One region of the Mesorhizobium sp. WSM1497 genome, then DNA from elsewhere that is predicted to be linked to it. Evidence: riboswitches for the same ligand, from Rfam matches in the RefSeq annotation. Region 1 holds a riboswitch; each other region holds the start of a gene.
The links. A riboswitch is a leader RNA that binds a small molecule or an ion and turns the genes downstream of it on or off. The one in region 1 is predicted to bind cobalamin.
Positions count from the first base shown of each region.

Region 2: another riboswitch for cobalamin. It lies ahead of A9K65_RS02000 (aromatic ring-hydroxylating dioxygenase subunit alpha); the one in region 1 lies ahead of A9K65_RS25405 (ABC transporter ATP-binding protein).
Region 3: another riboswitch for cobalamin. It lies ahead of A9K65_RS17765 (DUF1636 family protein); the one in region 1 lies ahead of A9K65_RS25405 (ABC transporter ATP-binding protein).

Region 1 is NZ_CP021070.1:5,170,230-5,179,810, reverse strand. It holds gene A9K65_RS25420 (D-arabinono-1,4-lactone oxidase) at 1-241, shown strand, start outside; gene A9K65_RS25415 (alanine racemase) at 241-1,380, shown strand; gene A9K65_RS25410 (AraC family transcriptional regulator) at 1,386-2,219, opposite strand; cobalamin riboswitch at 2,455-2,662, shown strand; gene A9K65_RS25405 (ABC transporter ATP-binding protein) at 2,827-3,615, shown strand; gene A9K65_RS25400 (ABC transporter substrate-binding protein) at 3,665-4,612, shown strand; gene A9K65_RS25395 (iron ABC transporter permease) at 4,642-5,628, shown strand; gene A9K65_RS25390 (phosphatidate cytidylyltransferase) at 5,654-6,589, opposite strand; gene A9K65_RS25385 (lysophospholipid acyltransferase family protein) at 6,589-7,251, opposite strand; gene A9K65_RS25380 (hypothetical protein) at 7,248-7,691, opposite strand; gene A9K65_RS25375 (phosphatase PAP2/dual specificity phosphatase family protein) at 7,688-9,013, opposite strand; gene A9K65_RS25370 (bifunctional alpha/beta hydrolase/class I SAM-dependent methyltransferase) at 9,019-9,581, opposite strand, start outside.
Region 2 is NZ_CP021070.1:431,574-441,154, reverse strand. It holds gene A9K65_RS02025 (glycosyltransferase family A protein) at 1-148, opposite strand, end outside; gene A9K65_RS02020 (glycosyltransferase family A protein) at 204-962, opposite strand; gene A9K65_RS02015 (serine kinase) at 959-2,008, opposite strand; gene A9K65_RS02010 (PqqD family protein) at 2,057-2,488, opposite strand; gene A9K65_RS02005 (hybrid-cluster NAD(P)-dependent oxidoreductase) at 2,658-3,758, opposite strand; gene A9K65_RS02000 (aromatic ring-hydroxylating dioxygenase subunit alpha) at 3,784-5,031, opposite strand; cobalamin riboswitch at 5,146-5,348, opposite strand; gene A9K65_RS01995 (DUF680 domain-containing protein) at 5,858-6,055, shown strand; gene A9K65_RS01990 (DUF680 domain-containing protein) at 6,135-6,335, shown strand; gene A9K65_RS01985 (DUF680 domain-containing protein) at 6,405-6,650, shown strand; gene ugpC (sn-glycerol-3-phosphate ABC transporter ATP-binding protein UgpC) at 6,730-7,842, opposite strand; gene A9K65_RS01975 (alpha-glucosidase) at 7,867-9,531, opposite strand; gene A9K65_RS01970 (carbohydrate ABC transporter permease) at 9,536-9,581, opposite strand, start outside.
Region 3 is NZ_CP021070.1:3,655,729-3,665,309, reverse strand. It holds gene A9K65_RS17795 (NADH-quinone oxidoreductase subunit E) at 1-370, opposite strand, end outside; gene A9K65_RS17790 (NADH-quinone oxidoreductase subunit D) at 371-1,561, opposite strand; gene A9K65_RS17785 (NADH-quinone oxidoreductase subunit C) at 1,562-2,164, opposite strand; gene A9K65_RS17780 (NADH-quinone oxidoreductase subunit B) at 2,169-2,750, opposite strand; gene A9K65_RS17775 (NADH-quinone oxidoreductase subunit A) at 2,741-3,106, opposite strand; gene A9K65_RS17770 (winged helix-turn-helix domain-containing protein) at 3,438-4,637, shown strand; cobalamin riboswitch at 4,668-4,872, shown strand; gene A9K65_RS17765 (DUF1636 family protein) at 4,911-5,339, shown strand; gene cobW (cobalamin biosynthesis protein CobW) at 5,342-6,379, shown strand; gene cobN (cobaltochelatase subunit CobN) at 6,398-9,581, shown strand, end outside.

The sequences.
Region 1 (9,581 bases):
CTGCTCCGTCGCCATCCACCATGACGCCGCGAACGATCCTTTGCCGTTCATGCGGGCGGCAGAGCCGATCTTCCGCAGATATGGCGGCCGGCCGCATTGGGGCAAGATGCACAGCCTGAAAGCGGCGGAGCTGAAAAAGCTCTACCCGCGCTGGGACGATGCCATGGCGGCGCGCCGCGACATCGATCCGGAAAACCGCTTCGTGTCGCCCTACATGGCCGGCCTGTTCGGCATCGAATGATGAGCACCTATTTTTCCACCCTCTCGGATGCGCTGAAGACCGCCGGCATCTTCCGACCCTGCCTGCTGCTCGACCGCGATCGGCTGGACGGAAACATTGCCCTGGTAAAAAGGAGGCTGGATCCCGGCCTGGCCGTGCGGCTGGTCGACAAATCGCTCGCCTGCCTGCCGCTGCTTGCGCATATAGGCAAGGCGCTTCGCCATGAGCGCTTCATGACCTTCCACCCGCCGATCAGCGAGGCGGTGCTGAAGGCGTTTCCGGATGCCGATCTGCTCTACGGCAAGCCGATGCCGATCGGTGCGGCAAGGGCTGCGCTGGTGAAGGGTGATGCCGACTGGTCGCGTGTCTGCTGGCTGATCGACAGCGAGGAGAGACTGGCGGAATACGGTGCTCTCGCTGACGAACTCGGCATCGGCCTGCGCATCGCTTTCGAGATCGATGTCGGGCTGCATCGCGGCGGCTTTGCTGATCCCGCGGCCTTGTCGAAGGCGTTGAGCGCGTTGCCGGTCCGGCTGCATTGCGAAGGCGTCATGGCCTACGAGGCGCATGCGCCGCTCATTCCCGGCCTTTTCGGCGGACCGGCAAAGGCATTGGCGGAGGCGTCGGCGCAGGCTGCGGCGTTCGTCGCTTGTCTCGGCGCCGACCAGCGCCGCATCCTCAACATCGGCGGCAGCAAGACCGCGCTGCTTCATCGTGGCGGCGCGGCCAATGAAGTGTCGATGGGCTCGGCCTTCGTGCTGCCCAGCGACTTCGATACGCCAGGCCTCGACGGCTTCCAGCCGGCGGCTTTCATCGCTACGCCGATCCTGAAAGTGGTCGAGCCGATGCTGCCTGGCCCGCCGGCCGTCACCCGCCTGCTGCAGGCGCTCGGCCGGTTTCCGCGCAAGGGCTGCTATCTCTATGGCGGCAAGTGGATGGCCGAGCCGGTCTTCCCCCAAGGCATGAAGACGAACGGCCTGCTCGGCCTGTCCTCCAACCAGCAATTCATGGGCTTGCCCGCCGATGCGACCGCAAGGCCAGGCGACTACGCGTTTCTAAGGCCGACGCAGAGCGAGGCCGTGCTGCAGCAATTCGGGTCGATCGCCGTGTTTTCCGGCGGAAAGGTCATCGATCGCTGGCCGGCGCTGCCGATGGCGTGATCGAGCTACGCCTTCACCGGTACCCAGATCTCCAGCCCGCCATTGCCGCTGTGGGCATCGAACTCCGGTCCATAGCGCTCGAATTCCGGTGCATCCGCGATTTCGTGACCGGAGTCGGGCAGCCAACTGTTCCAGATCGTGTTGATCGTCCGGCGGATGGATGAGATGTGCTCGCGGTGCGAGAACACCGCATATTTCTGCGCCGGCACCCGCACCCGATAGAAGTCCTTCGGCAGATCCGCAAAGCCGGACACTTCGACGCCGACGACATAGTCGAAATTGCCCGCGTCGTCGCCGTTAAGGCAGACGCCGTAGAAAACGCCTGAGATCTCGCCGGGGATGTTGCCGATATAGGGTGCAAAACGCTGCCACTGCATCGGAATCCCGGCGCTGGTTTCACAGCTGTAGCGTTCGCCGAGGCCGGCGATCAGGAACGGCCGGCTGGTCTCGAAGCGCGGTGGTTCGAGATTGGTGAGGAAGGACTGGTCCATCAGGATCGGCTCCACGAGGTCGAGGTTGTTGGTCGAGCCTTGCGCGCGCACCAGTTCCGGCGTGGTGCCGAACTGATCGCGGAAGGCACGGGTGAACGCCTCATGCGAGTTGTAGCCGGCGTCGAGCGCGACGGCGAGGATGTCGGGCGCTCCGCCGGCCAGCTTGCGCGCCGCCTCGGTCAGCCGGCGTGAGCGCATGTAACCCATCACCGAGCGGCCGGTTGCGGCGCCGAAGGCGCGCGTCACATGAAAACGCGACACGCCGCTGCTTTGCGCGACATCGTCAAGCGAGATCGCCTCCGGCAGATGGCTCTCGACGAACCACAGCGCTTTCTCGGTCGGGTTCATGGGGCTCCTTTTCGCATTGGCCGGATCATCTTGGCGTTTCCTGGCGCGGCCAGTTTGATCGAAATTGCGCATCCCGTGCAATCTGCGCCGATCCCATGGGCTTTCGCTTGACAGCGGGCCGCGTCATCTCCTAAGAATGTTATGTTATTACATAAAGTGAGCGTGCAATGCCTGTTTCCCTTAGCTGGCCCACCACTTCGTCCGAGAAATCCATTGCGAAGCGTTTGGTGGAAATCTACGCTGAAGTGGTGATGGTCCCCGAGCCGAAAGGCGAGGGGTGAAAAGGGAACACGGTGAGGCCTGTTCAGGTCGAGGCCGTGGCTGCCCCCGCAACTGTAAGCGGCGAGCAAAATCCGTGAATGCCACTGGCCGGCAAGGCTGGGAAGGCAGGATGGCGCAACGACCCGCGAGCCAGGAGACCTGCCATCACTGAGTTGACCGGACGGGGTGTGCCGGGAGGAAACGCGAGTCCCGGTCTTGTCGGCCGGTTCGCCAGCTTCCTTCCGTCGCCAGTTTTGGAAAGTGACGGAAAGTTGGACGGCTCCATCGATCATCGCATCACCATGCGCACGCTTTGCCGTCCCCGCAATCCGGCGGGCAGCAGCCGATGAGCGCAGTGCTTCTCGAAGCCCATGACCTCTGTGCCATGGCGAATGGGCGGAATCTGGTCCAGGCGGTCAGCTTCTCGGTGGCCGCTGGCGATCGCCTTGCCATCATCGGTCCCAACGGCGCCGGCAAGACGACGCTGCTGCGCATGCTGTCGGGCATGCTGCGGCCAAGTTCCGGCGAGGTGAAGCTTGGCGGACGCGGGCTGGACAGGATTTCGGCCGCCGAGCGGGCGTTGCATATCGCCGTTGTCGGCCAGACCGACCAGCCCGATCCGCGGCTGGCGGTGATCGATTATGTCGAGCTTGGCCGGGTCCCGCACGCCGGGCTGCGGCGCAGGCGCGAGGAACGCGATATCGCCGTCGAGGCGCTGCGCCGGACCGGCCTGCTGCCGCTGCTTGGCCGCACCGTCGGCTCGCTGTCGGGCGGCGAGCGCCAGCGCGCCCAACTGGCGCGCGCCATCGCCCAGCAGCCCAAAATCCTGTTCCTCGACGAACCGACCAACCATCTGGACCCGCGCGCCCGCGGCGAACTGCTCGACCTCGTGGCAGGCTTCGAGATGACGGTGATCGCGGTGCTGCACGATCTGGCGCTGGTAGCACCCTTCGCCACCAGGGTTGCGGTGATGAATCATGCCCGCCTGCAAGCGCTCGCCGCACCGCGCGAAGCGCTGGCCCAACAGCTGATCCGCGAGATTTTCGGCATCGATGTGCTGCGCCTGCGCCATCCGACCGAGGATCGAGAGTTGACGGTGTTCGAGGTTCCGAACCGTGCCGCGCCGCCGTCGTGATTGAAGCCGTTCCATAGTCGACCCGATCCCACCCACAAGGAGCATACCCGTGAAACGCCTCGCTTTTTCGCTTGCCGTCTCGCTGCTGACCTCGACCGCCTTCGCCTTCCCGGTAACCGTCGACAGCTGCGGCAAGCCGCTGACCTTCGACGCGCCGCCGAAGCGCGCTGTCATCCACGATCTGAACATGGCCGAGATGGCTTTCGCGCTGAAATTGCAGCCGTCAATCGTCGGCCTGACGGGCATCACCGGATGGTACAAGGTCGGTTCCGAATTCAAGGCAGAGCAGGGTTCGATCCCGGAGCTGGCGCCGAAATATCCGACGCTCGAAAACCTCGTGGCCGTGGAGCCGGATTTCTTCTTCGCCGGCTGGTACTACGGCATGAAGCCGGGTGGCGAGGTGACGCCCGACACGCTTGCCCCGCACGGCATCAAGACGCTGGTTCTGGCGGAAAGCTGCGTCCATCTCGACAAGAGCCGCCCCGCCGCCTCGATGGACCTGCTCTATGGCGACGTCGAAAAGCTGGGCAAGATCTTCGGCAAGGAGACAGAGGCGGAAAAGCTTGTCTCTGGCTGGAAGGCGCAGCTCGCCGACATCACCGCCAAGGTCGGCAGCGCCAAGGGCACGCGGGTGTTCCTCTACGATTCCGGCGAGGACAAGCCGTTCACCGCAGGCAAGTTCGCCATCCCCAGCGCCATGATCACTGCCGCCGGCGGCGACAACATCATGGCTGACATGGACACCAGCTGGGGCAACACGGATTGGGAAACGGTGGCGTCGCGCAATCCGCAATTCCTCATCCTGCTCGATTACCAGGACGGTGGCGGCTACAGGAAGCTGCTCGATTTCCTGAAAGCGCATCCGGCCATGAAGGAGACCGACGCGGTCAAGAACGAACGCTTCGTTGCCCTGCGCTACGCCGAGCTGACGCCTGGACCCGCCAACATCGAAGCGATCGACAAGATCGCCAAGGCCATGCACCCGGAAGCATTTTGAGCTTGCGTCATCCGGCATTTGCGTTGGCCATGCTGGCGGGAGCGGCGGCGATCGCCGCTCTCGCTCTGCTGTCGATCGCCTATGGCTCGACGCTGATCCCGCTGGCCGACGTTGTTGCAGCGCTTGGCCGCGCAATCGGCTTAGGCGGGCACGACGTGTCCGGGCCGGTCGGCAAGATCGTCGTCGATCTGCGGCTGCCGCGCACGATCCTGGCCATCTGCGTCGGCGCGGGCCTCGGCGTCGTCGGCGCGCTGCTGCAGACGGTGACCCGCAACGATCTCGCCGATCCGTTCCTGTTCGGCCTGTCGTCGGGCGCCGCCGCCGGTGCTGTTTCCGTCATCACCGTCTTCGGCGACAGCTTTGGCATCTGGACGTTGCCGGTCGCGGCCTTCACCGGCGGCATATTGGCCGCCGGCGTCGTCCTGCTGCTGGTCGCGCGGGTGAGGGGCCAAGGGCCGGAGCGGCTGATCCTCGCCGGCCTTGCTGTGTCCTTCATGTTCACCGCCTTGACCAACTACCTGGTCTTTGCCGGCGACCAGCGCGCCGCCCACTCCGTGTTGTTCTGGACGATGGGCGGCCTTGGCCTGGCGCGCTGGGACAATATCTGGCTCGGCGCGCTGGGTGCGGGCACCATTCTGGCTTACGCGCTGTGGAACCACCGCCGGCTCGATGCCTTCCTGGCCGGCGAAAACGCCGCCGAAAGCCTTGGCGTGCCAGTGGCGCGCATGCGCCGAATGACGTTTCTCGTCGCCGCCTTCTCGACGGCGATCCTGGTCTCTGTCGCCGGGGTCATCGGCTTCGTCGGGCTGATGATCCCGCATCTGTCGCGGCCGCTGGCAGGCCCCTTGCATCTGCGCCTGGTTGCCAGCTGCGCCGTCTTCGGCGCGGTGCTTTTGCTGGCCAGCGATCTTCTGGCCCGAACGCTGCTTCCGCCGCAGGAACTGCCGATCGGCATCATCACCAGCTCGGTCGGTGCGTTCTTCGTCGTCACCATGCTGATCCGCAACCGGCTTTGAGCGCCTTTGGCAACCGGTCGCCGGATCACACGGTCCAGAAATAGCGCACGATGTGGAAGAACACCGGGGCGGCGAAGACCAGGCTGTCGGTGCGGTCCATCATGCCGCCATGGCCTTCGATCAGATGGCCCCAGTCCTTGACGCCCTGGTCGCGCTTGATGGCCGAGGCGACCAGCCCGCCTAGGAATCCCATCGAGCAGGCGACGAAGGCCACGCCTGCCGCCTGCAGCGGCGAGAAGGGCGTCACGAACGACAACAGCGCGCCGAGCAGGCTCGCCGACACCAGTCCGCCGATCAGCCCTTCCCAGGTTTTCGACGGCGAGACGTTCGGCGAAAACCGGTGTTTACCAAACAGCTTGCCGAAGATGTACTGCAGCACGTCGCTGCCTTGCACGACGATGATCAGGAAGGCGATCAGCAGCAGGGTGCGGCCCTCGAAGCCTGGCACGTCGAGTGTCAGCAGGGCGGGGACGTGGCTGACGCAATAGACCGAGATCATCACCGCCCATTGCTGCGCGGCGATCCGCTCGAGGAAGCGTTCGGTGTCGCCATGCAGCGCCGTGATGGCCGGCATCAAGAGGAAGCAGTAGACCGGAATGAAGATGACGAAGAGCCCGTACCAGGCGGTCCACACCAGCCAGTACTGAAACGGGATGATGATGCCGAACATGCCGAGCAGCACCCAATGGTCGCTGCGGCGCGTATGCGTCAGCGTCACGAATTCGCGCAGCGCGGCGAAGGAAATCAGCGCAAACAGGATGGTCATCCCGTAACGGCCGAAGAAGAAGGCGACCGTCATCAGCGCCACCATCACCCACCAGGCGTTGATGCGCTGCGTGAGATTGACAAGCGTCGAGCTCAGCGGCTTCGGCGCTCGCGCCGAAAGGATGGTGGCGACGATGCTGGCGGTGGTCAAAACCGCCAGCAGGCCGATGATCAGGATGGAGATCTCGTGGCGCATCAATCGTCTCGCTCGGGACGCGGGTTGAGCGCCAGAAGCGCGGCGTGGGCGCGCTCGAGAAAGGCGCGGCGTTCTTCGCCCGGGCCAACCGCGACAGGCGCGCCGAAAACGACGCGGCACAGCAGCGGCACCGGCAGGAACTGGCCCTTGGGCAGCACGCGCGACATGTTCTCGATCCAGCACGGGATCAGCTCGACCTCAGGCCGCGCCGTCGACAGATTGTAGAGCCCGGAGCGGAACGCCAGCAGCGGCTCGTCTGTCATGTTGCGTGTGCCTTCGGGAAACAGGATAAGCGAGTGCCCTTGGTCGAGAACCGACAGCATGATCTCGATGGGGTTTTCCTCAGGTCTCGTCCATTGCCGGTTGATGAGCACGGACGACAACATGTCCTGCGCGATGAAGCGGCGCAGCCGCGACTTCCCCCAATATTCGCCTGCGGCAACAGCATGGGTGATCGCGCGCTCCCTTTCGCTGAGACAGGCCGACAAAAGGATGAAGTCGCCATGGCTGGTGTGATTGGCGAAATAGATGCGCTGCCGCTCGGAGGGCAGGCTGCCGTTCCAGATCGGCCGCACCCCGGTCACCATCCGGGCCAGAGCCGACAGGCCGACGGAGGTTACCGTCTGCAGCAAGGTGAAGGTCTTGAGCGAAAGCTTGTTCATCGCGGCGCCCAAAACCCTGCCGCCAGAAGCGCTGCGGCAAACAGAGCCAGGGCAGCGCGCTGCTTGAACAGCAAGCGGCTTGTGCCGGCCATGCGGTCATCGAGCAAGCGTGTCGCGAACGGAGCCGGTTTCAGGCGCATGCGCGCCAACATGTCATCCACCGCGGCACCGCCGGAAGCTTCGTCGTCATGGCTCGCCATCAGTCGGAACAGCAGCGCGTCGAATGCCAGCAATGCCGACAGCGCCAGCACCGCAACCGCGCTCGCGGCGGCGATCGACAAAGCGATGGCCGCGGGCAAGGTCTCGAAGGCACCGCGCGCCGATGCGGCTAGAGGCGCAAGGACATTTGCGGCCAGCACGATTGCGGCCGGCCACGCGGCCTGTCGCATCAGCATGCCGGCGAAGCGGTCGGTGCGGTCCTGATAGGTATTGCCTGTCATGACGCCGCCCGCCCCGTGGCCTCTGCAAGGTGGACCGGCCGGCCGGCGGCCGCGAGCATCTCGCGGGCGAGCGCTGGCGTCCCGGCCCTGCCGGTCGCCACCAGCCATTCGGCGACGACGCCGGCGCTGCGCTGGAAGCCGAGCGCGCAGCACACCAGGACGGTGCCGTCGCGGCGTGCATTCTCCAGCGCGCCGGCTGCCTGTTGCCGTATCGCCAGTGGCGGCGGCAACAGGTCGATCATCGGAAAGCTGATCCAGCGGCAATCGGTTGTCGCCGGCTTTTCGAGTTCGGCGGCGAGGTCGATGACCGTGCCGAAGCTGTTGGCCTCGCTTGCCGTGGGAAAGCGCCCGAGAAAGACACCTTCGGCAATCGCCACCTGGGGGGCAAGATTGCGCGTCCAGGCCCATATGTTTGCCCTGGCGCCGAGGCGATAAGGCAAGAGCAGGATACGGCTTGCAAGCGTGATGCTGCCATCGGCGGATTTCTGGAACACTTTTTCGCCTGCCCCTGCATAGGCGAGGGTGACGATGGCCAGCGCCAGCGCCGGCCAAAGCAGGAAGAGCGCGACGGCGCAAACGTAGGCACCGAGCGCGGCACCGGCCAGCGCGAGGACGGCGCCCATAGCGTAGAACCGCGCCAGCCGCCGCGCTTTCGCATCGTTGGTCAGCCGGAAGCCTGCAAACGGCAATGCGCCGCTGCGCGGAAACAGCCACAGCGCAAAGAACCCGAGCAGCGCGCCGGTCGGGATGTCGATGAAGTGATGCTGCCAGGTCGTCAGCACCGAGGCGCCGATGAGGAAGCTCCAGCCATGCCAGAGCGGCAGGAGCAACCCGCCGAGCCGGTGGCGCCAATGATCCCAGATGATCGCCAAAAGGGCGATATGCAGCGAGGGCGCCTGGTTGAACGGCTTGTCGAAACCGCCGAGCACGGCAAACAGGAACCCCGGCAGGCCGGTCGTCGCCGGTCGCACGAATGTAGCGGTCAGCGGGAACAGGATGAAGCAGATAACGGCGACGATTTGCGCTGTGAGATAGCGTCCGGCCAGACGGTCGACCCCTTGCCTGTCGTTGTTGAGCAGCAGCGACAGGCCGTAGAACAGGTTGATCGACCAATAGGGCACGATGGTCCAGGCGACGAACGGGATGCCGTGCTCCCACGAGAACACGATACTGCCGACATCGTCGCGCCGCGACGCCAGCCAGTTGGCGAAGCCGTAGCTGAGATAGAAGAACGGCGCCAGGAAGGCCAGCCACAGGGCTGCCCTGACGACCACCCGGCTATAGGGTTCGGCACGCGCCAGGGATGCAGGCGATGACACCATGCTGCTCAGCGGCGCCGCGCGAGCGAGACGGTGAAGATGCCCCATTGGTCGATGCGCTGGTCGAGCTTTTCGAAACCGGCGGCTTCGACGAGCTGGTCCATTTCGCCTTGCGTGCGCCGGCGCATCACCCAGGCCTCGCCGCCGCGATGCGAGGTCAGGCTGCGGGCGATCATCTCGAGCTGCGGGTGCCAAGGCTGGTTGGTGTAGAGCAACAGGCTGCCCGGCTGCATGGCGCTGGCCAATCCACCGAGCGAGCGGGCGATCATCGCATTGTCCGAGAATAGCTCGTAGAGGCCGGAAACGACGGCGAGGTCCGGCGCCGGATCGGCGTTGGCGAGCATGTCGGCATCGAAAGCGTCGGCGCGCTGGAACGTGACGTCAGCCGGCAATTGCCGCTCCGTGATCAGCTTGCGGCCAAGCTGCACGTTGAGGTCGGAATAATCCTGCAGACGCACGCTCGCCGGCTGGTCGGGGCTCTTCACGATGGCATCGAGAACATAGCGGCCGTGGCCGGCGGCGATGTCGAGAATATGCACTGGCCGGCCAGTGGTCTTGAGCGTTGCCAGGC
Region 2 (9,581 bases), 1.9 Mb from region 1:
GTACGACGGCTGCCGAGCCATCGGTCGACCCGTCGTCGATGACGATGATGTCGAGATCGATGTCTTCGCGCTGCCTGAGCAACGAGCGCAGCGCCAGGCCAACGAATTGTTCGCGATTGTAGACCGGCATGATGACGCTCAGCCTCATCGGCGTCTCCAGCAGCGTTGCGGGCTTGGCTGATCCGAGCCGATTGTGTCGAGCATCATGGCATCCGCCAATCGGCGGGACTCTTCAATTCGAAGATGCCCTGGACCTCTCGCCGTGACGGATCGGCCTTGCGCCGCCGCATCGACTTGTGGATTGCACGCAAGTGGTTGCGGACCCTGCCGCTATGTTCCTTGGTGACATTTCCGGCGTGGCGTCGGCGTCGGTAGTAGATCGCGACGGTGTTCGGCAATTCGTAGCGCGGACCGGTTTCGAAGACTCGCAACAGATAATCCGTGTCCTCGGACTGCTCAAAGTCCTCGTCGAAATGGCCGATGCGATCGACAAGCGCTCGACTGAAGAGAGCGGTGCTCAGCGAAATTCCGCGAAGCGTCATGGTACAGCAGTCCGCCTTCGGCTCGAGCTTCTCGTCGTCGATCCGGTCGACCAGCGTCATCAGCGAATAGGTTAGCTCAAGCCCGGAGGTAGCCTCGAAGCGGGCGAGATCGGCCTTGAACCGTCCGGCCAGCGAGATGTCGTCAGAATCCAGGAATGACACGAACTCCGCATCCGGCGGCAGGTGCCGCAGCCCGGCGTTGCGCGCCCTGGCCACGCCCATGTTCGATTGCTGGAAGAGTCGGATGCAGGGGTTTTCGCGCATCATCGAGCGTACGGCCTCAGCAGAGCCGTCGGTCGAACCGTCGTCGATGACGATGATGTCGAGATCGGCGGCGTCCCGCTGCCGCACCAGCGAGCGCAATGCCGAAACGACATAGCGCTCACGGTTGTAGACGGGCATTATCACGCTCAGTTTCACGAAGCGCCCCGCACAAGAAAGTCCGCAATCGTGCCGGCTATCTCCTGTGGCTGCGTCCCCAGCGACAGACGATAGCACGGCAGCAGGCGGGTCAGGTCGCTGAAGAAGCGAAAGCCGCTCTCCCGCTCGCCCGGCATCTGCGCTATGCCGGACGGCGCCAAGGCAATCATGGCATCCCTGCGCGACACCGGCACGATCGAACTTGCCCCGCCTCCGCCGATATGTGGCACCACCAGCGCAACGATGTCCAGAGTTTCGGGCACCGGCCGTGGCGCAATGTCGTCAATGTGAAAAGCATGCTTGCCTTGCCAGTTGAGCGGACCGTGCGCCTTCAGCCGGTGCTTCAGCCCAAGTCGCGCGAATCCCTGGGGATCCTGCTTGAGTGTTGAAAACAACGGGCGGGCAGTCACGCCGTTGGAGAGGTCGACCAGCACATAATCGTCGCCGACGCTGTCCAGCCCGTGGAGGAGGCCGGCGGCGACGGTCCCGGATTTCCCGGCGCCGCCCGCGCCGGCCAGCAGTACGCCCCTGCCTTTGGTGCCGAGCGTCCCCGCATGGGCCAGCCGCATGCCACGTGCCGCATATTCCCAATGGAGGAAGGGGCGCAGCGGCGCTCCCGGCTCCCACGGTGGAAAGGCATCGGCCGAGGCCATCAATTGCACGCCAACGCGACGTTGCGGATCATAGAACTGCCAGAAATCCAGGTCATGGAAATGGTTGCCGCGCAATCCGGCTTCCGCCAGCCTTGTGGCGAAGCCATGCTGTGTGAAGGGTCCTTGGCCCCATCTGGCCGGTGCCGCGATGCCGTCAATGCCGGGATGTGCGACGAAGATGCGGCAGAGGTCGGCAGGCGCTCGGTTGTCCGGAGCCGTGACAAAGCCATGAGCGAAGGCATCCGCCAACGCGCCGGCACTCACAAGCGCGGTCAACTCCAGATGCGGCAAGCCCACCTTGCAGGTCAGTGGATAATGCGCGGCGCTGCTCTGCGCTTGCGCCAGGACATGACGTGCGTAGTCAGTCAGGTTTTCGAGAGTGACGTTTGGCATGGTCTGCCTGTTCCGGAGCTGTCCGGCAACGAGAGCCTGGCGGGCGCCTCAGTTGGCCTGCTTCACCGCGGGCCAGCCGAGGGGCTCCTCGACCTCGTGGATGGGATCGACGACAATGAGGTCGGCAAGGTCGTCATGGATGTCGACCTTGAGGGGCTCGCCGGCAGCGGCGAGCTGAGCCAGCAATTCGCTGGGAACCGGTCTTGCCACGCCATCGGTTGCGGCCGCCAGCAAACCGAATTCGAGCAATTGTGAAACAAAGCCGTCAATCGCGGCGGCATCGAGGGCGCCAATTCCGGTCGCGGCGCCGACCAGTTCGGAGGCAGGCACGCCGGACGACAGTGCATCCCAAAGCCTGCTGCCTGAATCAGAGAAGCCGAAATATTTACCGGTGGTCAGGTCGAGAACGACGGCTTCGCCATCGAAGGATTCAAAGACGATATCCTTGCTGGCAATGGCATATACGCCGGATTGTCGCATGTTTGCTCCCCGCCGAAGCAGGCCGCGGAGATGATCTTCGGGCCCTACGGTCAACCCCACCGTTGCAGGCGTCTAACCATTTGCAGGGTTTTTGGCAAGATGGCTTAGGCCCGGGCGAGCGCAGCTGCAGGCCGCGCGGGCATGGACAGTCTCTGACCGTGCCTGCCGGTCACGCCTCGATTTCAAGCGCTGAAAGCGGCTTCGAGCAACAGGCGAGGATAAAGCCGTCCTCGATTTCGTGATCGAGGATGCCGCCATTGTGGCTCATCTCGACGTCGCCCGCGACCTTCCTCACCTTGCAGGTGCCGCACAGGCCGAACTCGCAGGCGGCGGGAATCCGCACCCCCGAGGCGCGTGCCGTCTGCAGCACCGTCTGGCCGGCGACGCATTCGGCATCGACATCGGAATGCGAGAACCGGATCGGTGTCACGGCCTCCACGGTGGCAGCGGCGCCGTCTTCCGCCGGCGGCGAGAACGGCGCCGGGATCTCCTCCACGGCAGGCGCGGCAAAGCTTTCCTGATGGTATTTCGCCATGTCGAAGCCGGCGGCGTCCAGCATGCCGCGCACGGCGCGCATGAAAGGATCGGGGCCGCAGCAGAAAATCTCGCGCTCGCGGAAATCGGGCGCCAGCAATGGCAGCCGGATCGCGTCGATGCGGCCCATATGGCCGAACCAGCCCTCGCGGCTCGACCGCTCCTCGATCATGAAGCCGAGCGACAGCCCAGGCATGCGGCTGCCGAGCAGTTCGAGCTCCTTGCGGAAAATGATCTCTTCCGGGCGGCGCGCGCAGTTGACGAAGCCGACATCGGTCCATGGGGCGCAGTCGTTCAGCCAGCGCAGCATCGACATCATCGGCGTCACGCCGGAACCGGCCGAAATGAACAGATATTTGGCGGCCGGGTGGCTGTGCAGCGAGAAGTCGCCGGTCGGCCCATAGGCCTTGACGTGCGAACCGGGCGTCAGATGGTCGAACATCCAGCGCGTACCGGTGCTGCCCGCCTGCGCCTTGACCGTCACCGCGATCGAGAACGGCCGCGACGGCGAGGACGACAGCGTGTAGGTGCGCATCAGCGGCCCGTCCGATGTCGGCAGTTCCAGAGTCACGAACTGCCCCGGTTTGTAGCGGAACCAGGTCTGGTTGTCGGAGCGGAAGGTGAAGGTCTTCACGTCAGGCGCTTCGTCGCTGACGCCGATCACTTCCAGCACCTGCAGCCTGTCGTTCCAGGGCGTCATCTGGTCGAGATGGCGATAGAGGCCAAGGTCCGTCATCGCATTCATCCTCTTGTCCCCTGGGCTAGGCGACGCTGCGCAGGGCCGGCCGGCCGCCTTCGGCAAGGCGCGGCCCGATGAACGACGCGTACCACTCGACGAACTGGATCACGCCGCCCTCATGCAGCTCCGAATAGGGGCCTGGTTCATAGGCCGGCGACAGGATGCCGAAGGCGTTTTCCTCGACGATGCGGCGGTCCTGGTCGTTGGTCTCGGTCCAGACATGGGTGAGCTCAGCGAGGTCGTAGTCGACGCCTTCGACCGCATCCTTGTGGACGAGCCATTTCGTGGTCACCGCGGTTTCCGTGGCACTGATCGGCAGCACGCGGAAGGTAACGGCGTGGTCGCCGAGGATATGGTTCCAGGTCGTCGGATAGTGATAGAGCAGCAAGGAGCCGATGCGGTCGGTTGAAACGCTGTCGGACAGGTTCTTCTGGACCGCCCGTTTTCCCGTCATGGTGTAGCTGACGGCATCGCGCAGCAGCGGCGCGCGGGTGGCGCGGTACTGCCCTGCCGGATCGATGCGGAATTTGCTCGGCAAGCCTGATGCCTCGCATCTGGCCCAGTGTGCGACCATTTCAGGGTCGCTGTCGGCGCCATGGACGCCGGTTACGGTTGGAGCCTCGGGGAAGGTCTTGCACAACTCGGGATGATTGGCGGCGCAGTGGTAGCACTCGCGGTTGTTTTCCCAGACCAGCTTCCAGTTGCCCTTCTCGACGATCGTGCTCTCGAAGGCGATCTTTGCTTCACGCAGCCGGTGCGGCAAAAGATAGGGTTCGATCATCGCCCGCATCGGCGCGAAATCTGCCGGTTCCTTGGCCAGGCAGATGAAGATGTAGCCGCCGACGCTCTCGCAGGCGACCGGCTTCAGGCCGAAATCACTCTTGTCGAAACCGTCGGCCATCTGGCGGGCAAACAGCAGGCGGCCGTCCAGCTCGTAGGTCCACTGATGATACGGGCAGACGAGCTTTGCCGCGGTACCCTTCTCCGTGTTGCACACGCGGCTGCCGCGATGGCGGCAGGAATTGTGGAAGGCGTTGATCTTGCCGTGCTGGTCGCGGACAAGGACGACCGGATAATCGCCGACCTGCACGGTGATGTAGCTGCCCGGCTTCGGCAGTTCGCAATCATGGCCGATGAACAGCCAGTCGCGATACCAGATCAGCTCCATGTCGAGCTTGAAGTAGTCCGGATCGGTGTAGAAGGGCTGCTCCAGCGAAAAGCCTTGCCGGCGCCCCTTCAGGAGCCTCAGCATGTCGTTGCGGATATCCATGTCCTGTCCTCGTTCCTAAGGACTGAACTGGTGGTGACGGAGGAAGGATTGAAACACAGGCCGGCTGTGTGCCGGACATGCGCTATCCACCTCTTGACCGCCCACCGCGATCAGTCGAGTCTAAAAATCTCGGGCTGGTTTCCGGGCTCTGGAGTTGTCCTTGCGGACCATCGCGACACCTTCCCAGGCGGTTGCCCAGTGGTCTCCCGTTGCGACTTGAACTCCACCACCGTTGCGGGGGCAGCGCCGGATTCTGACCGGCTTCCCAATTCTCCGCCTCGTCGTCACGAAGCGGCACCTGAGATGGTATGATCTAACCACGATCGCGGGCGCGCCGTCGGCATGAAAACGACATCGTATCCATGCGGCGCGACACGGCATGCGAAACGCTACTGCAGATCGTCGCGGGCCGAGATCCCACCTCCCGGGCGGCCATTTGCCGGCTGCGATCTTCGCGAATCCGACCCTTCGCGGGGGTCAAAAAAGGTTAACGGTTTCGAAAAGTGACTATTAGCTTGCTCTAAAATCGAACCGAACGGTTCGTTTCTGTTGACGGTGCGTGCAGGACGGTGTGAACGCTGGGCCTCTGAAACAGTCAGTGATCCATCAGGTGGATACACCTAACGCACTGATGTGAAGAAGAAAAATGCATCCGTAGATTCCGTTGGCACAATTTCAAGGTGTGGATTCATGGTCCACACGGAACAACTTCGTGATTGGAAAAGACGACCTTGCCCTCCCACATCGGGGCTGTCCGAACGACGCGATTTCATTTCCAAGACACGCCGCTAGACGGACGGAAAAAGACGATACTGGAGTACCAAAAATGAAAAAGATCATTCTCACTGCCGCAGCCCTTCTGGCCATTTCCGGCAGCGCCTTCGCTGGTAGCGACCACTACGGTTCGAACGCCGCGGCAGCCACTGCTGTCGACAGCTCGTACACCGCTTCGACCAAGAAGTCGGAACCGGCTGCTCAGGCGCCTGCCCAGGGTGCTGACCGCAACCTCTTCGGCAACAACTAACAGCCGATTCCCAGTTTTCCGGTCGACGGCGGGCTCGCCCGCCGCCCTGGCGAAATTCAGACATTCAGGAGTATTCAAGATGAACAAGATCCTCATTGCTGCCGCCGCCGTTCTGGCCATCACCGGCAGCGCTTTCGCGGGCAGCGACAACTACGGTTCGAACGGCCCGAACCAGCCTGCCGCCGCTGTGGACCAGTCGTACACGGCTTCCACCAAGACCTCGGAACCGGCTGCCCAGACGCCCGCTCAGGGCAGCGACCGTAACCTCTTCGGTCGCTAACAACCAATTTCGCAACCGACGGCAGCTGTGTCTGCCGTCCTGGCGAAATCCAGAATTCAGGAGACTAAAATGAACAAGATCCTTATTGCTGCCGCCGCCGTTCTGGCCATCACCGGCAGTGCCTTCGCCGGCAGCGACAACTTTGGCTCCAATGGTGCCAATCAGCCTGCCGCCACGACTTCGGTCGACAGCACGCGCACCTCTTCGGTACGCAACACCGGTTCGCCGGTTTACAAGCTGCTGAACTCGTCGGGTGACACCACCCAGAAGTCTGCTCCGCAAGGTGCCGACCGCAACCTCTTCGGCAACAACTAACAACCGAAGTCGATCTCCAAGTCAAAGAGCGGCGGGCCCGGCCCGCCGCTCTTTTTTGTGCCTGACACGGTAATTGCGGTTAAGCCGCCTTTGCTTCCACTTCATGCAACGCGAAAGAACGTCCATCCGCGTCGAAGATATGCAGGTCCTCGCCATTGGCGCTCAGCCGCAATGTCGAGCCGCGCTTGACCTCGACATTGCCGGGCAGCTTGGTCACCAGCGGCAGATCGGCGCGGCCGATGTCGACATAGACAAGCTGCACCTCGCCGAGTTGCTCGACATAGTCGACCGTCCCCTCGAACAGATAGTCCGCGCCGCTGGCGATGATCAGGTCCTCCGGCCGCACGCCAAAGCTCACCGCGGCGCCCTTTGCCGAAGCCGGCGTCGCAATCGGCACGGTCGCCTTGCGTCCGCCGACATGGCTGACGACGGTCGGGTTTCCGGTCTTTTCGATGGTCGCCGGCAGGATGTTCATGGCCGGCGAGCCGATGAACTGGGCAACGAACAGATTGCCGGGCTTCTTGTAGAGGTCCATCGGCGTGCCGACCTGCTCGATATGGCCGTCCTTGAGCACCACGATGCGGTCGGCCAGCGTCATCGCCTCGACCTGGTCGTGGGTAACGTAGATCATGGTCGTGTTGGGCATCGATTCCTTGAGCTTGGCGATCTCGATGCGGGTGGCGACGCGCAGCGCGGCGTCGAGGTTCGAAAGCGGCTCGTCGAACAGGAACACCTTCGGATTGCGCACGATGGCGCGGCCGATGGCGACGCGCTGGCGCTGGCCACCCGACATCGCCTTGGGCAGCCGGTCGAGATATTTGGTCAGCTGCAGGATCTCGGCGGCCTGGCGCACGCGGCGGTCGATCTCGGCCTTGTTCTCTTTGCCGATCTTCATCGAGAACGCCATGTTGTCGTAGACGGTCATGTGCGGGTACAGCGCGTAGGACTGGAACACCATGGCGATGCCCCGCTTCGACGGCGGCACGTCGTTCACCACTTCGCCGGCTATTCTGAGTTCGCCGGAGGTGATTTCCTCGAGCCCGGCGATCGACCTCAGCAATGTCGACTTGCCGCAGCCCGACGGGCCGACGAAGACGATGAACTCGCCCGACTTAATATCGAGGTCGATGCCGTGGAGAATGTTCAGATTGCCGTAGGACTTCTTCACTTGTCTTAGCGTGACATCGGCCATTGGTTTCCTCCAGTGATTGGAAATTCAGTCGAGACGCCCGAACCAGGCGCCGTAGCCGCCAAGCTCGATGGAACCGCTGCTCGCCTGCCCCGAAAATCCGTGCCCGGGCAGAGGTTGCAGCGATCGGCCGCCAAGGTCAACCTTGGCCCGCCCGGCTCCCAGATTGAAGACGCAGACGATCTGCTCGTTGCCTGCGCGGCGCGTGAAGGCGACGGTATCTCCCTCACTTTCGATGAAGGTGATGTCGCCCTTGGCCAGCGCCGGATGGGCACGCCGGAAGCTGAGAAAGCGCCGGTAGTGCTCGAGCAGCGAAGCCTCGTCGCCCTGCTGGACATTGACCGCTTGCGCCAAATGCTTGGCCGGCACCGGCAGCCAGGGTTTTGCCTGGGAGAAGCCGCCATTCTTGGCGCCGCCGTCCCACACCATCGGTGTGCGGCAGCCGTCGCGGCCCTTGAATTCAGGCCAGAAGCGGATGCCGTAGGGATCCTGCAAATCCTCGAACCGAAGGTCGGCCTCGCCGAGCCCAAGTTCCTCACCCTGATAGATGCAGACCGAACCGCGCAAGGACATCAGCAGCGCCGAGATGACCTTGAGGTAGGCGGTCGGGTCGGGCTCATTGGCGGCCCAGCGCGAGGCCGGGCGCATTACATCGTGGTTGGAGAAGGCCCAGCACGACCAGCCATCGCTGGCGACCTTGCCGAAGGATTCCAGCACCGAGCGGACCTTGCCCGCGCTGATCTTTTCCGGCGCCAGGAAATCGAAGGAGTAGCACATGTGCACGCGCTTGCCGCCGGCGGTGTAGGCGGCCACCACTTCAAGCCCACGCTGCGAATCGCCGACCTCCCCGACCGCTGCCGTTGCCGGATATTCATCGAGCAGGGCACGGAACCGTTCGAGGAAGCCGAGATTCTCGGGCCGGCTCTTGTCGTAGAGATGGTCCTGGTAGTTGTAGGGGTTGACCGCCGGCGCGGTCTGGTCGTTGCGCTCTTCCGGCGGCAGCGGCGGGTTGTTTTCCAAGCCCTGGCTGTGGAAGTAGAAATTGATGGTGTCGAGCCGGAAACCATCGACGCCGCGCTCCAGCCAGAAGCGGGTGACGTCGAGCAACGCGTCCTGGACCTCGTGGTTGTGGAAGTTGAGGTCGGGCTGCTCGGCCAGAAAATTGTGCATGTAATATTGCTGGCGGCTGGTGTCCCATTGCCAGGCCGAGCCGCCGAAGATCGACAGCCAGTTGTTGGGCGGCGTGCCGTCCGGCCTGGCGTCTGCCCAGACGTACCAGTCGGCTTTCGGGTTGCTGCGGCTCGACCGGCTTTCCTTGAACCACGGGTGGTTGTCGGCGGTGTGCGACAGCACCTCGTCGATCATCACCTTCAAGCCCAGCCTGTGTGCCTCGGCGGTCAGCGCGTCGAAGTCGGCCAGCGTGCCGAACATCGGATCGACGTCGCAGTAATCCGACACGTCATAGCCGAAATCCTTCATCGGCGACTTGAAGAACGGCGAAATCCAGATGGCGTCCGCACCGAGTGCCGCGATGTAGGGTAGCCGCCCGATGATGCCCTTAAGGTCACCGATGCCGTCGCCGTTCGAGTCCTGGTAGCTGCGCGGATAAATCTGGTAGATCACCGCGCCCCGCCACCAGTCGCGATCGATAGCGAGGTCAGGCTTCGAGCTGGCCTTCAAAGCGGATTGCATCGTCTCAGCCTCCTTTCACCGAGCCGGCAAGCAGCCCGCGGACAAAATAG
Region 3 (9,581 bases), 1.5 Mb from region 1:
GGTCGTGATGGACTTTGGAGCGGCAGACATCCATCAGCGCTTCCGAACCGCGCAGCATGCAGGGCGTGGTGCCGCAGACCTGGATGTGCGCACGCGTGCCGACCGGATTCAACTGGTACTGCGTGTAGAAGGTCGCGACTTCCAGCCCGCGGATGCGGGGCATGCCGAGCATGTCGGAGATCGTCTCGATCGCCGCCTTCGTCACCCAGCCTTCCTGCTCCTGTGCTATCATCAGAAGCGGGATGATGGCCGACTGTTCACGGCCCTTCGGGTACTTCTTGATCCATTGCTTCGCAGCCGCGGCATTCGCCCGGTTGAAGGCGAAGGATGCTGGCTGGACGCTGGCTTCTGCGAGACGGCGGACTGACATTTAGCGATCGACCTCACCAAACACGATGTCGAGGGAGCCGAGAACGGCGGTGACGTCGGCCAGCATGTGGCCGCGGCAGAGGAAATCCATCGCCTGCAGATGCGCGAAACCCGGCGCGCGCAGCTTGCAGCGGTAGGGCTTGTTGGAGCCGTCCGAAACCAGATAGACGCCGAATTCGCCCTTCGGCGCCTCGACCGCGGCGTAAACCTCGCCGGCCGGCACGCGATAACCCTCGGTGTAGAGCTTGAAGTGATGGATCAGCGCTTCCATCGAGCGCTTCATCGCCTGGCGCTTGGGCGGCACCACCTTGCCATCGAGGTTCGACACCGGGCCGGTGCTCTCCTTGCCGAGCAAAAGGTCGACGCACTGGCGCATGATCTTCGCCGACTGGCGCATTTCTTCCATGCGTACGAGGTAGCGGTCGAAGCAGTCGCCGTTCTTGCCGATCGGAATATCGAAATCCATCTCCGAATAGCATTCATAGGGTTGCGACTTGCGCAGATCCCAGGCTGCACCCGAGCCACGCACCATCACGCCCGAAAAACCCCAGGCCCAGGCATCCGCCAGCGAGACGATGCCGATATCGACATTGCGCTGCTTGAAGATGCGGTTGCCGGTCAGCAGCCGGTCGAGGTCGTCGATCGACTTCAGGAACGGGTCGATCCACTTGCCGATGTCCTCGACCAGTTGACGCGGCAGGTCCTGATGGACGCCGCCGGGCCGAAAATAAGCGGCATGCATGCGCGAACCGGAGGCGCGCTCATAGAACACCATCAGCTTTTCGCGTTCGACGAAGCCCCACAGCGGCGGCGTCAGCGCACCGACGTCCATCGCCTGCGTCGTCACATTGAGGATGTGCGACATGATGCGACCGATCTCGCTGTAGAGAACGCGGATCACCTGGCCACGCTTCGGCACCTCGATGCCGAGCAGACGCTCGGCGGCCAGCGCAAAGGCATGTTCCTGGTTCATCGGCGCGCAATAGTCGAGCCGGTCGAGATAGGGCACCGCCTGCAGATAGGTTTTGGCTTCGATCAGCTTTTCGGTACCGCGATGCAGCAGTCCGATATGCGGATCGACGCGATCGACGACTTCGCCGTCCAGCTCCAGCACAAGGCGCAAAACGCCGTGCGCCGCGGGGTGTTGCGGGCCGAAATTGATGTTGAAGTTGCGGACGGAGGTTTCAGCCATTTACTGCTTTGCCTTCTCGTCACCCGGCAGCACGTAATCCGTACCTTCCCACGGGGACAGAAAATCGAAATTGCGGAATTCCTGCTTGAGCTCGACCGGCTCATAGATAACGCGCTTGGCCTCGTCGTCGTAGCGCACCTCGACGAAGCCGGTCAGCGGGAAATCCTTGCGCAAGGGATGGCCTTCGAAGCCATAGTCGGTCAGCAGGCGGCGCAGGTCGGGGTGGCCCGAGAACAAAACGCCGTAGAGATCGTAAGTCTCGCGTTCGAACCAGTCGGCGCCGGGATAGACGCCGGTGATCGACGGCACCATGGTTTCCTCGTCGGCCTGCACCTTGACGCGGACGCGCACATTCTGCTTCGGCGACAACAGGTGATAGACGACGTCGAAACGCTTGGCCCGCGACGGATAGTCGGCGCCGCAGACATCGATGATCGAGATGAACTGGCAGCGCGCATCGTCGCGCAGGAAGGTCATCACCTCGACCAGATCGCGCGGCTCGACATGGATGGTGAGTTCTCCATAGGCGATATCAGCCTCGTTCACGCGGCCGATCAGCTTCTCGCCGAGATAGTTCGACAGTTCGCTCAGGGATGCGGTCATGGATTTACCGTTCGATCGTGCCGGTGCGGCGGATCTTCTTCTGCAGCAGAAGAATGCCGTAGAGCAGCGCTTCGGCGCTCGGCGGGCAGCCGGGCACATAGATGTCGACCGGCACGATGCGGTCGCAGCCGCGCACCACCGAATAGGAATAGTGGTAATAGCCGCCGCCATTGGCGCAGGAGCCCATCGAGATGACGTAGCGCGGCTCCGGCATCTGGTCGTAGACCTTGCGCAGCGCCGGCGCCATCTTGTTGGTCAGCGTGCCGGCGACGATCATGATGTCGGACTGGCGCGGAGACGCACGCGGCGCGACGCCGAACCGCTCCGAATCATAGCGCGGCATCGAGGTGTGGATCATCTCGACCGCGCAGCAGGCGAGGCCGAAGGTCATGAACATCAGCGACCCGCTGCGCGCCCAGGTGATGAGCGCCTCGGTCGAAGTGACCAGAAAGCCCTTGTCGGCCAACTCGTTGTTGATCTCGAGGAAGAAGGGATCGTCCTCCCCCACCGGCCTGCCGGTGTTGGGATCGATGATGCCCTTGGGCTTCGGCGCGACGAGGGTGCCTGAACTGTCGTTCAATCCCATTCCAGCGCTCCTTTTTTCCATTCATAGGCAAAGCCGATGGTCAGCACCGCCAAAAAAACCATCATCGACCAGAAACCGAGCATGCCGATCTTCGAAAACGACACCGCCCACGGAAACAGGAAGGCTACTTCCAGGTCGAAGATGATGAACAGGATCGACACCAGGTAGAAACGGATGTCGAACTTCATGCGGGCGTCGTCGAACGAGTTGAAACCGCACTCGTAGGCGGAAAGCTTTTCGGGATCGGGATTGCGGTAGGCCACCAGGAAGGGCGCGGCCAGCAGCGCCAGGCCGACAACCAGCGCCACGCCTATGAACAGGACGATGGGCAGGTATGAGCTCAAGAGTGCGTTCATGCTCGGCTTTCCGTTGGCGCCAATCCACGTTGATTACAGCACCGGACCCTAATGCGGAAGCGTGACAGTTTAACCGCTGAACCGTTTTAAGGGCCTATGCTGCAACGCGGCGAGGGTTAGCGCAGCACTTCCAGCGAAGCAAGTCAAACCTTGTTCAAAACATCGACCTGGACGGCATATCGCGGCAAACTGGTCCGATCCGCTCCTGTTTGATTTCCTTCGCTTTTTACTCCACTTTTCTCTCCTGACATGGATGCCGCCAAAACCCTGCTAGCATGGGTTGGAATCAGCCATTCGACCCTCGGTCAAAACACGTCAAAGTGATATCTGCATGAAGGAAAAGATCTCGCTCCCAATGGCCCGGCGCATTGCGCTTGCCGCCCAGGGGTTCCTCGATCCTCGCCCGACCGGCACGCCCGACCGCCGGCATTTTGCCCGCACGCTGTCCCGCACCGGCCTGTTGCAGATCGATTCCGTCAGCGCGGTGGTGCGCGCTCATTATATGCCGCTCTATTCGCGCCTTGGCCCCTACCCGTTCTCGCTGCTCGACAACGCGGCCGTGACGCGCAAGCGCATGGTTTTCGAATACTGGGCGCACGAGGCCTCCTTCCTGCCGGTCGAGACATACCCGCTGATGCGCTGGCGCATGCAGCGCGCCGAGCGGGGCGAGGAAATGTATCTGGGTCTCGCCAAATGGGGCCGCGAGCACGCCGCCTACATCGAAGAGATCTACCGCGAGGTCGCCGAACGCGGCCCGATCGCCGCTTCCGCGCTGGAGGGCCAGAAAGGTTCGGGCGGCTGGTGGGGCTGGAGCCATGCCAAACACGCTTTCGAATGGCTGTTCTGGGCCGGCCGCATCACCACGGCGCACCGCCGCGGTTTCGAGCGCTTCTATGACCTGCCCGAGCGCGTGCTGCCGCAGGCGATCCTCGATCTGCCGGTGCCGACGCCTGAGGACGCGCACCGCGAATTGCTGCGCATTTCCGCCCGCGCCCACGGCGTGGCGACTTCAAGCGATTTGCGCGATTATTTCCGCCTGTCGCCGGCCGATATGAAAGGCCGGTTGGAGGAACTGGTTGAAACGGGCGAGTTGCTGCCGGTGCGTGTCGAAGGCTGGGACAAGCCGGCCTATCTTCACCGGGACGCCCGCCTGCCGCGCAAAGTCGAGGCCCGCGCCTTGCTGGCACCCTTCGATCCGGTCGTCTTCGAGCGCTCGCGCACCGAGCGGCTGTTCGATTTCCACTACCGCATCGAGATCTACACACCGGCCGACAAGCGGCAGTATGGCTATTATGTCCTGCCGTTCCTGCTCGGCGACCGGATCGTGGCGCGCATCGACCTCAAGGCAGACCGCCCGGCCGGCATACTGCGCGTCCATGCAGCCTATGCGGAGCCCGGTGCGCCGCCTGAAACCGCTGCGGAGTTGTTCGAGGAATTGAAGCAGATGCAAGGTTGGCTCGGGCTCGAACGCATCGAAGTGACGCCTGCCGGGGATTTGGGGCCGGCGCTGGCCGACATAGCCGTGTCGTAAGCTCGCGTTGACACCGCCGCCCGCAAAAGCCTAAATCCGGTTCCAGATGGTCCCTTGCCCGCAACGGCAAGGGCTAAGAGGGAATGCGGTGCGGGGCAAAATCCCAAATCCGCGGCTGTCCCCGCAACTGTAAGCGAAGAGCCAAGGCCGAAAACCACTGGGAATTCCCGGGAAGGCGGCTACCCAAGGCGATGACTCGCGAGCCAGGAGACCTGCCGTCTGCGACTGTAGAATCCGATCGCCCGGCGGGTTTCCGGGCAAGGAGCCCGATCTTTGGACCACGACAGCAGTTTTTCGGCTGGCACAGCGGATATTTCGTCCGGCCATGATGATGCCTTGGCCGGCGTCACCATCATCGTCTGCGGCTCCTGCCGCAATGAGACCGGCTCCGACGCTCATCCCCGCGCCGGCGAGTTGCTGACGGACGACACGCGCCGCGCCGCCGCTGGCGACGATATCCGCATCCGCAGCGTCGAATGCCTTGGCAATTGCAAGCGGCGCCTCAGCGCCGCGATCCTGCGCGACGGTTGCTGGAGCTATGTCTTCGGCGACCTGACCGCGACCAGCGGCGCCGACCTCGTGACAGGCGCAAAGCTCTTCGCCACCTCGAAAGATGGCCTGATCCCGTGGCGTGGCCGCCCCGATAGCCTGAAGCGCGGCCTCGTGGCCCGCATTCCACCCATCGACATGCTGAAGGATTGACCATGACCACTTCCGTATCCCGCGTTCCCTGCACCGTCGTCACTGGCTTCCTCGGCGCCGGCAAGACGACGCTGGTCCGCCATCTCCTGGAAAACGCCGGCGGCAAGCGCATCGCCATCATCGTCAACGAATTCGGCGACATCGGCATCGATGGCGAGATCCTCAAGGGATGCGGTATCGACACCTGCCCCGAGGAAAACATCGTCGAACTGGCCAATGGCTGTATCTGCTGCACCGTCGCCGATGATTTCGTCCCGGCGCTCGACCAAATCCTGTCGCTGACGCCGAAGGTCGACCATATCCTGATCGAAACCTCGGGCCTGGCACTGCCCAAGCCGCTGGTCCAGGCCTTTCAGTGGCCGAGCGTGAAAAGCCGGGTGACCGTCGATGGCGTCATCGCCGTGGTCGACGGACCGGCATTGGCCGAAGGCCGCGTCGCCAACGACATGGAGGCCCTCCAGGCGCAGCGCGCCGGGGACGAGACGCTCGACCACGACGATCCGGTGGAAGAAGTGTTCGAGGACCAGATCGCCTGCGCCGACCTGATCATCCTGTCGAAGAGCGACCTGATGGACGCCGCCGGCACCGCCCGCGCCAATGCCATCATTGGCGAACACTCCGCCCGCGCAGTGAAGATCGTGCCGACGTCGCATGGCAAGGTCGATCCCTCCGTGCTGCTCGGGCTCGGTCTCGCCGTCGAGGACGACATCGAGAACCGCAAATCCCATCATGACGGCGCCTTCGACCACGAGCATGACGACTTCGACACCTTCATTGTCGACATAGCCTCGGTCGCCAATCCCGATGAACTGGCAAAACGCGTCGCCACGGTCGCAGAAGAAGAGAACGTGCTGCGTGTAAAAGGCTTCGTCGAGGTCGGCGGCAAGCCGATGCGGCTGTTGCTGCAGGCCGTCGGGCCGCGCGTCAATCATTACTATGACCGCGCCTGGACCGCGCAGGACGACCGCCGCTCGCGCCTCGTCGTCATCGGCCTGAAAGGGCTGAACCGCCCGGCGATCGAGCGTATACTCGCCGGCTGATTTCGGACACGGATTGCGATGCACATCCTAACCACGACATCCGCCTCGCTCGACGACCTCGCCGAGCCGGTCGATCTGCGGCAGACGCCGGCGGATATCGTGGCCCTGTCCTTCACCGACAGCGACCTCGCCGGACTGGCGGCAGCGTGGAAGGCCGATGCCGACCGCCTGCCCTCGATGCGGCTGGCGGCGTTGCGCGACCTGCGCCATCCGATGTCCGTCGACCTCTGGGTCGACAGCGTCGCCCGCCATGCCAAGATCATCCTCGTGCGCATCCTCGGCGGCTACGACTGGTGGCGCTACGGCTGCGACCAGCTTGCCTCGACCGCCCGCGAACGCGGCATAAAACTGGCGCTGCTGCCCGGCGAATGCCGCGACGAGGATCTGCGCCTGATCGAAGCCTCGACCCTGCCGCGCGAGGAACTGGACGGCCTGCTCGACTATTTCCGCGAGGGCGGCCCGGCCAATATGAGCGCGCTGGTGTGCAGGCTGGCGGGGTTGGCGGGACAGGATGCGGAAGTTATCGGCCCGGTGGTGGTGCCGAAAGCTGGTTTTTACGTGCCCGGATGTGGAGTTGTGGAGAAGCCGGACTTATCGAATGCTGGCGCTTACAACGTCAACGCTCCTATCATCCCCATCCTGTTCTATCGCTCGATGCTGCTGGCCGCCGATGTCGCGCCCATCGATGCGCTTGTTGAAGCGCTGCGGCAGCGCGGCATCGACCCAGTCCCGATCTTCGTCTCCAGCCTCAAGGACCCAACCTCCCTCGCCTTCGTGGAAACAGCACTGACGGCGCTGAAGCCCGCCGCCATCATCACCGCGACCGCTTTCGCCTCAGGCGCCGAACCCGGCATCGAAACGCTGTTCGACCGCGCCGGCGTGCCTGTCTTCCAGGTCATCGTCGCCACCACCCGCCGCGACATCTGGCAAAACAACCAGCGTGGCCTGGCACCCGCCGACCTCGCCATGCATGTCGTGCTGCCCGAACTCGACGGCCGCGTCCTCGCCGGCGCCATTTCCTTCAAGGGCGAGACCGAGACCGATCCCGCACTCGGCCACCGCGCCTTCGCCAACCGGCCGGAACCGGATCGCGTGGCGCAGGTCGCTGACCGCGTCGCGGCCTTCATCAAGTTACAGGAGACACCCCGCGCCCGGCGCAAGCTGGCCATCCTGATCCCGGATTACCCTAGCGCTCCTGGCCGCACCGGCTATGCCGTGGGCCTCGACGTGCCGTCCAGCGTGCTCGCCATGCTGCATGACCTGAAGGAGCAGGGCTATATGATTGAGGGGATTCCAGAGACGCCGCGTGGGTTGCTGGATTTGCTGGAAGCCAGCGATACTGGATTGGCCTTGGATAACTACATTGCCTTCTCGACGGAGTTGCCGACTGCGGCAATTACTGCGGTCGAAGCCGCTTGGGGCAAAGCGGAAGACGAAACAGGTTTGCGCGGAAGCTTCCCCTTCCGCGCCGCCACCTTCGGCAACGTCACCATCGCCCTCGCCCCCGACCGCGGCCGCTCCGTCGACCGCCGCGCCGACTACCACGACCCGACGCTGCCCCCGCGCCATGCGCTGATCGCCTTCGGCCTCTGGCTGCGCAAGTCGCTCGGCGTCCACGCGCTGGTCCATGTCGGCGCCCATGGCACGCTTGAATGGCTGCCGGGCAAAACCGTTGCTCTGTCGGAAAACTGCTTTCCGGAGATCGTCACCGGCCCCCTGCCCGTCATCTATCCCTTCATCGTCTCCAACCCGGGCGAAGCGGCGCAGGCCAAGCGGCGCATTGCCGCCGTCACCCTTGGCCATTTGCCGCCTCCGCTGACCGGCGCCGGGCTGGACGAAAACCAGCACAAGCTCGAGCGGCTGGTCGATGAATATGCCCAGGCCGACGGGCTCGACCGTCGCCGCCGTGACCGACTGGCGAAACTGATCGTCGACACCGCGCAAAAAACCGGTCTCGCCTCCGAAGCCGGCGTCGCCACGACCGACGCGCCGGACGAGGCGCTGCGCCGCATCGACGCCTGGCTTTGCGATCTCAAGGATTTCGCCATCAAGGACGGGCTGCATATCTATGGCCGCGCTCCGGAGGATGAGCCCGACGCCATGCGCCGCCAGAGCGCTGAAGCCGAGAAGGCGGCGCTGCTTGCCGCGCTCGATGGCGGCCACGTCAAGGCCGGTCCGGCCGGCGCGCCTACGCGCGGCCGCTCGGACGTCTTGCCCACCGGCCGCAATCTGTTCACCTCGGACCCGCGCACCATGCCGACGCCGACCGCCTATGATCTGGGCAGGGCAGCGGCGGAGGAAGTCGTGCGCGGCTACATGCAGTCGCATGGCGACTGGCCACGCTCGCTGGTCATCGATCTCTGGGGCTCGGCATCGCTGCGCACCGGCGGCGAGGAGATCGCTCAAGGCCTGGCGCTGATGGGCTGCCGGCCGCAATGGGATTTGGCCACCGGCCGCATCACCGGCATCGAAGTGCTGCCGCCGGCCACGCTCGGAAGGCCACGCGTCGATGTCACATGGCGCATATCAGGCCTGTTCCGGGACATGTTCCCGACCCAGATCGCGCTGATCGATGCCGCAGCCAACGCGGTTGCCGCGCGCGACGAGGACGATTCGGAAAACCCGCTCGCGGCCAAAACGCGCGCCGACGGCAAGATCAGCCCGCGCATCTTCGGCACCTCGCCGGGCACCTATGGCACCGGCGTCGAGGATCTCATGTCCTCCGGCGACTGGAGCGCGCGCGACGAAATCGGCCGCGCCTATCTCGACGCTACATCGCACGCCTATGGCGGCGCCGGGGGCGAAGGCATCTCCGCGCCCGGCGCCTTCGAGGGCCGCATCGCCGAAGCCGATCTTCTCGTCCACACCGGCGACGACCCCGGCCGCGACATCCTCGAGGGCTCCGCCGATGTCGCCTTCATCGGCGGCTTTTCCGCAGCAGTTGCGGCGCTCGGCAGGAATGCCGACGTCATCGTGCTCGACACCACGGACCCGCAAAAGCCGAAGCCACGCTCGATCAGTGAGGCCGTAGCGCGTGTCGTGCGTGCTCGCGCCGTTAATGCCCGTTTCATCGCTGGCCAGATGCGGCACGGCCCGCGCGGTGCCTCCGAATTCGCCGAAACCGTCGACCGGCTGGTCGGCTTCGCCGAAACCACGCACGCCATTTCGGGAACGCTGATCGAGGCGGTTCATGATGCCTATC